Regions from separate parts of the Uliginosibacterium sp. TH139 genome, predicted to be linked through region 1. Evidence: predicted binding sites of a transcription regulator. Region 1 holds the regulator's gene; each other region holds the start of a gene.

Evidence for each region. Region 1 encodes sigma-54, which starts transcription at its own class of promoters, with help from an activator protein. Its sites were predicted from a motif close to TGGCACGCTTNCTGCTNA; they were not measured.
Region 2: nifE (nitrogenase iron-molybdenum cofactor biosynthesis protein NifE) is a predicted target of sigma-54. The motif match lies at 1,652-1,669, and genes of this name have one in related genera.
Region 3: fdnG (formate dehydrogenase-N subunit alpha) is a predicted target of sigma-54. The motif match lies at 1,428-1,445, and genes of this name have one in related genera.

The regions. Positions count from the first base shown of each region.
Region 1 covers NZ_PKRR01000001.1:764,242-767,515, reverse strand. Annotated here, with positions in the region: gene C0V76_RS03565 (PTS sugar transporter subunit IIA) at 1-273, opposite strand, end outside; gene hpf (ribosome hibernation-promoting factor, HPF/YfiA family) at 409-738, opposite strand; gene C0V76_RS03555 (RNA polymerase factor sigma-54) at 757-2,265, opposite strand; gene lptB (LPS export ABC transporter ATP-binding protein) at 2,300-3,022, opposite strand; gene recX (recombination regulator RecX) at 3,003-3,274, opposite strand, start outside.
Region 2 covers NZ_PKRR01000007.1:177,146-180,419, reverse strand. Annotated here, with positions in the region: gene nifE (nitrogenase iron-molybdenum cofactor biosynthesis protein NifE) at 214-1,614, opposite strand; gene C0V76_RS15820 (hypothetical protein) at 1,868-2,185, opposite strand; gene C0V76_RS15815 (response regulator) at 2,463-2,888, shown strand; gene C0V76_RS15810 (ATP-binding protein) at 2,897-3,274, shown strand, end outside.
Region 3 covers NZ_PKRR01000004.1:575,965-579,238, reverse strand. Annotated here, with positions in the region: gene fdnG (formate dehydrogenase-N subunit alpha) at 1-1,247, opposite strand, end outside; gene C0V76_RS12490 (ProQ/FINO family protein) at 1,680-2,126, shown strand; gene C0V76_RS12485 (amino acid ABC transporter substrate-binding protein) at 2,262-3,274, shown strand, end outside.

The sequences.
Region 1 (3,274 bases):
CGCATCAAAAGGGATCGGGCTAGCTGTGCGCAGGAAAGCGCCCAGCGGCTCTTTGAGACCTTTGATGCGCTGATGCGGAATCGCAATTCCCATCCCAAGCCCTGTCGAACCAAGTTTTTCGCGCTGGTTCAGTGCATCCACCAGCTTGCGGGCCGCGAGGCCACTGTCGCGCTCGCACAGCTCGCCAATGGCGGCGAACAAGCCGTCACGCGCGGAGGCCGCTACATCGACACGGATGCGCACGGGGTCAAGGATCTGCGAAATCAGGTTCATGAGTCTTTACAGCACAGCGGCGAGTCTCCGGACCGGAGCTCGCCGCTTTCTGGGTTTCAGAGCGGTTGAGGCAGAAGGCCTCAACCATCGCCGGCCGGACAATTCTGCCTGTCCAGACCGGCTGCGTCCAGCGCTTCAGCTGGCGCTCTCGGCGCCTTGCCGTTTCATCGATTCACGGTTGTGATCGCTGATCTTTTCCTTGTGCTTGAGAACCTGACGATCCAGCTTGTCTGCCAGCGCATCAATGGCGGCATACAGGTCGTCGTCTTCACTTTCCACGTGGATATCCTTGCCGCGCACGTGAACAGTCACCTCTGCTTTCTGCTTGAGTTTCTGTACCGAGAGGGTCACATGGGTCGCCGTAACATGATCGAAATGGCGAATCACCCGATCGAGCTTGGAAACCACATATTCGCGCAAAGCGGGAGTGACTTCCAGATGATGGCCGGTGATGTTGAGATTCATAAAACTACTCCTCTCCTGTTAGATCGACTTGCGCTGACTGACCGGCGGAATATTCAGCGACTCCCGGTATTTCGCAATCGTCCGGCGTGCCACCACGATACCCTGCTGGCCCAACAATTCGGCAATCCTGGCATCCGACAGGGGTTTTTTCCCGTCTTCGGCCGCGACCAGCTGGCGAATCAGCGCGCGTATCGCCGTTGCTGAACATGCACCACCGGTATCGGTGGAAACATGACTGCCAAAAAAGTATTTCAGTTCGAACACACCGCGGGGACTGGCCATGTACTTCTGGGTGGTCACCCGCGACACCGTTGACTCATGCAGCTCCAGCTCTTCGGCGATCTCCCTCAGGGTCAGCGGACGCATGGCCACTTCACCATGATCAAAGAACTGGCGCTGACGTTCGACGATGGCCTGCGAAACACGCAGGATGGTGTCGAATCGCTGCTGCACATTCTTGATCAGCCACTTGGCTTCCTGCAGCTGTCCCGACAAGGAACTACTTACGCCCCTGTTCTGTTGAAGTATATCGGCGTAGACCCGATGGATCCTGAGCCTCGGCATGGCCTCTGGATTGAGGCTTACCGTCCAGCCGCTACGTTGCTTGCGCACCACCACGTCCGGAATCACGTAGCGCGTTTCCATCGGTGCAAATTGAGCCCCCGGACGCGGATTCAAATGACAAATGAGTTCCTGAGCTGCGCGCAAGGCATCATCATTGCAGCCCAGGCGCCGCTTGAGGCGCGCGAAATCGCGCGCAGCCAGCAATTCCAGATTGCCGTCCGCGATCAGCATGGCGTGCTCGCGCGTGGCACTTTCCGGCAAAGCGCGAATCTGCAGGAGCAAACACTCCTGCAAGTTGCGAGCGCCGATGCCAGCGGGGTCAAGGTTCTGGACCTGATGCAAGGCAATGTTCAACTCATCGAGTTCTACTTCCCATTCGGCCGGAATCAGCGGCAGAAGTTCCTCGAGGTCCTGCAGCAACAAACCGTCGTCGTCCAGCGCTTCGATGATCAGCTGCACCAGCGCACGATCACGATCAACCAGCGGCATCAGGGCGACCTGCCCCAGCAGGTGATCCCGCAAGGAAGTAGCGGCGGCCTGGAATTCCTGAAAGTCGGAATCATCGTCGTCCCCACCGCCATTCCGCGAGGCGCCTTCCGTGCGCCATTCGGCAGCTTCGCCGATATCATCATCCGAAACGCTGTCGTAAGCCTCTCCGATGTTGTCCGGCATGTCCGTCACGCTCGGCGACTCGAAATCCTCATCGCCGGAGGATGAAGCAGAGGATTCGATGCGGTATTCCTCACCCGCCGTTGCCACACTGGCTTCGCCCGCCTCGACAGGGACGGGTCCATCACTTTCCTCGTCGCCGCCTTCACGCTCCAGCATCGGGTTTTCGAGCAGGATGCGTTCGATCTCCTGATTGAGTTCGAGCGTGGACAGCTGAAGCAGCTTGATGGATTGCTGCAACTGCGGGGTGAGTGCAAGTTGCTGGGAAAGGCGGAGCTGAAGCGAGGGTTTCATTCTTTACAGACGGGGAGGTGCGGAGCGGCCAAGCCTAGAGGCGGAAGTGTTCGCCAAGGTAAATCTGCCGTACCTGTTCATTCTGCACGATTTCTGCCGGTTTGCCGCCAGCCAGTACCTCACCCGCATTGATGATGTAGGCGTGATCGCAAATACCGAGGGTTTCGCGCACATTATGGTCGGTAATCAGCACGCCGATACCGCGCGCCTTGAGGTAACTGATGATTTTCTGGATATCAATCACTGCAATCGGATCAACGCCGGCAAAAGGCTCATCCAGCAGGATCAGACGCGGACGGGTGGCCAGCGCACGCGCGATTTCGACGCGGCGGCGCTCACCGCCGGACAAGGACATAGCGGTCGCTTCGCGCAAATGGCCGATGTTGAGTTCATCCAGCAGCTCATCCAGACGTTTTTCCATGTCTGCGCTGGAGAGCTTTTGCAACTCCAGCACCGCCATGATGTTCTCGGAGACCGTAAGTTTGCGGAACACCGAGTTTTCCTGCGGCAGATAGGAGAGCCCTTGGTGCGCCCGTTTGTGGATCGGCCAATGGGTGAGCTCGGTTCCATCGAGATGGATCTTGCCGCCATCGGCACGTACGAGGCCGACGATCATGTAGAAACAGGTGGTCTTGCCTGCGCCGTTCGGCCCCAGCAAGCCCACCACTTCGCCACTGCCAACCTCGAAGGACACGTCGTGCACTACGGTGCGTGCCTTGTAGCGTTTCTGCAGATTGCTAACCCTGAGCAGACTCATCCAGTGTTTCTTTCAAGAGTTTCCTGATGATGTCGACCGCAAACCCTCTGGTCTGCAGGAAGCGCGCCTGACGCGCCCACTCCCTGTGATCCTGCGGCAACACCCCGAATTTTTTCTGCCACACGCTGTGCGCGCGCATCAGTTCATCTTCCTGCAAAGCCTCGCCCATGGCGCCAGCTGCCGTCTCGCGATCCACACCCCGGTCATCCAGCTCACGACGGATGCGCGCGGCACCAAAGCGGCTGGCGCGCG
Region 2 (3,274 bases), on a different contig from region 1:
CTTTGCATGCGACCCGCGACAGCGGGAGTCCGGCGTCTCTCCGCGGCCATCGCCGCCACCGGACTCCCGCCCGGCTGTACCCAACCCGCAGCGCGGCGGATGACGAGCACCTCTCTCTCCATCACGATCACGCGCAGGCCGGGCAGACCGGCACTGCCTGCAAGCAGCAAGGCAGCAAAGAGCAGGGAGACAGGCTCATTCATGGCCGGCTTCTCAGATGCTGGCCGTGGCAAGTTCCCACGGAGCCGGTTTGCGCACCTGTTCCCAGATCGGGTTGTAGAGCGCCTTGTCGATTTCCTGCACCAGTTCGACCATGCCTTCATACCCGGCATAGGCGTGATGCCGCTCCTGATTGATGTCCAGCCAGGGCATCTTGGCTTTCAGCGCGATGAACTGGCTTCGCCCGCCTGAAAGCATGATGTCCGCCTGCGCATCCTTGAGCATCTTGTACATCTCGCGCGGGGTCATGTCGTCGATCATGTGGGCGTCCTGCCCCATGATCTCGAGGATCTTTTCCTTGTCTTCCTTGGTCGATTTCTTGACGCTGGTGCCCACCACTTCAAGCCCGGCCTCCTGCAGCGCGGCCACCACCGACCAGCTCTTCACGCCACCTGTGATCAAGAGCACCTTCTTGCCTTCGAGGCGCGGCCGGTAGGCGGCGATGCGTTCGAAGGCACGCTTCTCCTCGATGGCGATCAGCGCCTCAGTGCGATCACGCAAGTCCTCCGGTGCGCCGCGCTCGACGAGCAGGCGGGCGATCTCGCGCAGGGTCTCGCTCATGTCGCCGATGCCGTAGAACGAGCCCTCGAAGAAGGGAATCTCGTAGCGCTCTTCCATCTTGCGTGCGATGTTGATCATCGACTTCGAGCACACCATCATCGCCGCGCGGGCTCGATGGCTATAGGCCACCTCCTTGTAGCGCCCGTCACCCGAAATGCAGGAAAGGATGCGCACGCCCAAGGCATCGAGCAGCGGCTTGATCTGCCACAGCTCGCCGGAGAGGTTGTACTCGCCGATGATGTTGATGTCGTAGGGCGTGGTGTAGTCCGGCTCTTCGGTGCCGATCACGTAATCGAGCAGCGCTTCGGCGCCGAGCTTGTTGCCAAGGTTCTTGGGGCCGACGAAGCCCGGCGCGTTCACCGGAATCACCGGCTTGCCGAACTTCTCGCTGGCCTTCTTGCACACCGCCTCGATGTCATCCCCGATCAGGGCGGTGACACAGGTCTGATACACGAACACGGCCGGCGGATCGTATTTCTCGATGATTTCCTTCACCGATTTGAACAGGCGCTTCTCGCCACCGTAGATCACGTCCAGCTCGTTGATGTCGGTCGTAAAACCGGTGCGATAGAGCTTCGAGCCGCTCGAGAACGATGTGCGGTTATCCCAGGAATTACCTTCGCAGGCGATCGGGCCGTGCACCAGGTGCGCTACATCTACGATGGGCTGCAAGGCAATCTTGGCACCGTCAAAAGCACAGCCCCCCGCGGCCGCGCCGGGCGAGAGCTGCTTGGTGCAGCCCTTCTTCTTTTCCTTGGCGGACTTGTTCTGGTTGTGCTCGCAGGCCGGTTCTTCGAACACGTCCTGAATCTTGGCTGACACTCGCGCATCCATGCTGCACCTCTCTTTGCGCCTGCTGGCTGAACTACTCTCAGCAGGATTGATGCCATTCGCTTGCAAGGCCCGCTGGGCGGACTTTTCCGGATTTCGGCCGCTGTCATGACCAGCAGTTGCTGCGTGCTTTGAATGCTTTGTCGTGTTCCGTTTTGTCCGGATTGGCAGACTGCTTCATCAGACGCAAAAGCAAGCACAGCGGTAGGACCTGAAAATGTCGCGGCTACGCCGCAAGCGGCATTTCGGGCCTTCCCTATTCGACGCCTTCCATCTTGGCCCGGTGCATCATCACGTCCTGCATGCGCCGGTGCAGCGCGGCGGGCGAGAGATCCAGCTCGCGCCGCGATTCAGCCAGCAGATCCTGTACCTGGTTAGCCTCCTCCATGGTCAGCGCGAGCCGCCCGGCCATGTGCGTGGCGCGTGGCAGCACGCGCAGGATGGCCTGGCGATTCGGGTGTTCAATCAGAGCCACCAGTTCGCGTGCTTCCACACGGCCGTCAAGGCAGACGGCACCGTCGATGACTTCGATGCGGCGGCCATCCGAGGTGATGCGGATCAATGTGCCGGTCATGTTCTTCTCCTGGCAATAAGACGGGGTTGGGTGAGCTGACTTAGCAGCTTGCGTGCCGCTTCACAGTTCCGCTTGCTGCAGCAACCCGCGCTGCGCGCGAGGCACCCGGCCGGGGCTTCGAAATCGACAGCCGCCCGGACATTCCGGACAGCACGCGCGACAAAGCGGACAGTCAAACCCGCACTGAGCCGCACTTGGGCGGCGTTTGGCGGGCAGGAACGAAGTTTGCTGAGCAGGCCTGAAGACTTTCTTTCGACCAGGCTTTGCGAGGTTCCCCATGCAGATCGGCGTAGATACCCAGCGTGCGGTTGAAAACCGGCGTGTGTTCGTCATCGATAGTGACGATGTCGTCAGTGCCGGCCTGCAGTTCATGCTGGCTGACGAGATGGAAACCCATGTTTTCGCGAGCAGCGCAGAAGCGCTCGCCAAGGCCAGGAGTTGGCCGCCGGAGCTGGCCATCGTGGGCGCAGCGCTGCTTGAGCAGGAAGGCGCTGCCGTGATCAGCAAGCTGCGTGAAGCACTGCCGCAATTGCGCATTCTGGTGGTGTGTTTCGATGCCGAAGATGCGCTGGTGAAGGAAGCCCTGGCGCTTGGCGCCGCCAGCACCCTGCTGCGTCCGCTCAAGCTGGAGAACGTGCGCCGCAAGGTGGACGCCCAGCTTGGCCGGCGCACGGCGCTCGAAATTCCGGTTGTCGTGCGCTGAGGTTCCCGATGTCATCCTCCTGTTCAGCCATGCTCGAAACACCCCTGCCGCGCACCAGCAAGGCTCCCTTGCCGCCGGTCGACAAGGCTTCGTCCGTGAAGATCACGATCGAGCGCAAGTACGCGGAGATCCTGATCGCTCGCTTCCCGCCGCTCGCCGCGCTGAAAGACCAGCTGCGCCTGGCCGAGCGCGTCGAGATCGGGCTGGGCCAGCTCTCCAGCGAGGCGCTGGATGGTTTAGCTGAGCTCTACGCCCAGGGCGGCGCTGCGACGCGCGAACACGCCCTGCGCCTGTCCACCTTGCGCGATACGCTGGCCGACGACGGCCCTCGCCTTGAGGATGGCGCCCTTGAATCGGCCGTTCCGGCAATCGCTCGCTACATCGCG
Region 3 (3,274 bases), on a different contig from region 1:
GTGTGCTGCGTCCAGCCCAGCGCGTAGAGGATGGTGCCCACCTTGTCCGGCGTGCAGGTGTCGCCCAGATGCTTGCACACCAGCTCGAAGCCCTCGACCGGGCTGCCGGTGAGATTGTTCACCACTTCCGGCGTGTAGCGCTCGTAGTGCTGCTTCATCAGGTTCCACACGCAGCGCGGATGCTGCAGCGTGGGATCGACCTTGGCGATGCCCTTGTCGTCCAGCTCGTAGTTCCAGGTTTTCTTGTCGTAGCTGCCCTTCTCCTCGTTGTAGCCGGAGAACAGGCCCTCATCGAAGGCATAGCCTTCCTGCACGATGGCGCTGGCATTGGTGTAGGCCTTGACGTAGTCCCACTGGATCTTGTCGTGCTTGATCAGCCAGTTGATGATGCCGCCGAGGAAGGCAATGTCGGAACCCGCGCGGATCGGCACGTAATGATCGGCCACCGCAGCCGTGCGGTTGAAGCGCGGATCCACCACGATCAGCTTGGCGCCGCGCTGCTTCTTGGCCTCGATCGCCCAGCGGAAGCCCACCGGATGCGCTTCGGCCGCGTTGCCGCCCATCACCAGCACAAAGTCGGCATTCTTGATATCGACCCAGCTGTTGGTCATCGCGCCGCGGCCGAAGGTCGAGGCCAGCGCCGACACGGTCGGGCCATGACACACGCGGGCCTGCGCATCGGTGGCGACGATGCCCAGCGAGCGCATGAATTTCTGCGTGATGATGCCGGTCTCGTTCGATGAGGCCGAAGCCGTCAGCATGGCGGTGGAGAGCCAGCGATTGACCGGCACGCCCTCGGCGTTTTTCTCGATCAGATTGGCATCGCGGTCGGCCTTCATGTGCTTGGCCACACGTTCGATGGCCTCATGCCAGGAGATGCGTTTCCATTCTTTGCTGCCCGCCTCGCGCACTTCAGGGAATTTGAGGCGCCCCGGGGCATGGATGAAATCAAGCAGGCCGGCGCCCTTGGGGCACAGCGCACCACGGCTGACCGGATGATCCGGGTCGCCCTCGATGTGGATGATCTCGGCCTTGGCGTTCTTGGCGCCATCGCCCAAGCTGTACATCAGCAGGCCGCAGCCCACCGAGCAGTAAGTACAGGTGTTGCGCGTTTCACGGGTGCGGGCCAGCTTGTATTGGCGCACCTCGGCATGTGCTTCGCCGGAATAAGCCCCCATCAACACCAGACCGGAACTGCTCAGCCCGGCCGCCGAAATCCTGAAAAACTGGCGCCGGTTCATCTGCATGCCTGCTGCGCGGCGATTGTCTTGATCCATGAAAGCCTCCAGGTAAATTCACACCTGGATTCCCCGGTACCCCGGGCGCAGTGCGCGCCGCACTCCTCCGGCAACAGTCGCTCACCCGCATTCAGTGCGGCGGCCGCTGCCATGCAGGAGCCTCTCTCTGTCCGGGCAACCCACCTGACTTGAGCATTTAGTATGTCACGTCAATAGCGTCTTGCCCCTGTGAAAAGCAGGGGTATAAGGGAAAAACCTATGTGCCACAGGCCTTCAATCAGCCCTCTGAGATAGAAAAGCCGGGCTCCTCAAGCCACCTCCTGCCCCCAGTAAATGCGGTAATCCAGCACGCCAAACAGCCGGAACCGTGCAAAGCATGCAGGCAAGCCTGCTTCTGACTGGTTAAACTGCGCACCTGCACACTTTCACACGATGACTGAAATGACTGACGCCTCTTCCCCCAGCACTCCCGCAGCCCCCGCAGCATCTGCTTCGGCCTTGCTGAAGCAACTGCAGCAGCAATACAAGCTGATCGGAGAGCATCAGCCCATGGCGATCGGCATCGACAAGCAATTGCTGGCTGCCCGGGCGGACATCCCCGCCAAGCTGCTGCGCGGCGCACTGGGCATGCACACCCGCTCGGTGCGCTACCTGAAGAATCTGCAGAGTGCGACCCAACGCTTCAATCTGGACGGCAGCCCGGCTGGCGAAGTGAGCGAAGAACAGCGCGGACTGGCCAGCAAGGAACTGATCGAGCGCTTCAAGAAGCGCGCCGAAGAACACAAGGCTGAAAAGGCCGCCAAGGAAAAGGCTGAAAAGGAAGCACGCGCCGAAACCGAGCGCCAGGAAAAACTCGCTCTGTTGGCCAGCAAGTTCGGCCGCAAGTAAGCCTGAAGCAGGCAAAACAGGGTTCGCGCAAGCGCTTGCCTGAAGCACCCGGATGGAATTTTGATAGAAGAAAATTCCACTTCTGGATTGCCCCTGCAGTTGGTAGTCTCCTGTTTTGCCTTCCAGGAGCCCACCATGCACGGCATCTCCCTGCGTCGCCTGAGCCTCACACTTCCTCTGCTGATAGCTTCGCTGCTGGCGACACCCGCCCACGCCGGCAAGACGCTGGACGCCATCAAAGCCCGCGGCAATATCCAGTGCGGGGTCAGCACGGGTGTCGCCGGTTTCTCACTGCCGGACAGCCAGGGCAACTGGAGCGGTTTCGATGTGGACCTGTGCCGCGGCATCGCGGCGGCGGTTCTGGGAGACGCGAACAAGGTGAGCTTCGTACCGCTGAACTCGCAGCAACGCTTCTCCGCCATCCAGTCCGGCGAGGTAGACGTGCTGGCGCGCAACACGACCTGGACCCTCAATCGTGATGCTTCGCTAGGGCTCAACTTCACTGGCGTGACCTACTACGACGGCCAGGGCTTCCTGGTGCCGAAGAAGCTGAAGGTTACGAGTGCCAAACAGTTGAAGAATGCCGAGGTCTGCGTGCAGTCCGGCACCACCAACGAAAAGAACCTGGCGGACTACTTCCGCAGCCAGGGCATCAAGATCAAGCCGGTGGTTTTCGAAGGTTTCGAAGCATCCTTCAAAGCCTTCTTCTCGGGACGCTGCCAGGCTTACACCACCGACATTTCAGGGCTGGCCGGCGTGCGCAACAAGGAAGCCAAGAATCCGGATGACTATGTGATCCTGCCTGAGGTGATCTCCAAGGAGCCGCTCGGTCCGGCGGTGCGCCGCGGGGATGACGAATGGTTTTCCATCGTGCGCTGGGTGGCCTTCGCTCTGATCGAAGCCGAGGAATACGGCATCACCCGCGCCAACGTCGACCGGATTCGTGCCGAGAACAAGGATCCGGCCATTGGCCGCCTGCTGGGCTCCACGGAAGACACCGGCAAGCTCCTCGGACTTGATCGTGACTGGGCTTACCGCTCGATCAAGGCCGTCGGCAATTACGGTGAGATCTTCGCCCGCAACGTGGGGCCCGAATCGGTGCTGAAGCTGCCACGTGGCCTCAACAATCTGTGGAACAAGGGCGGTAT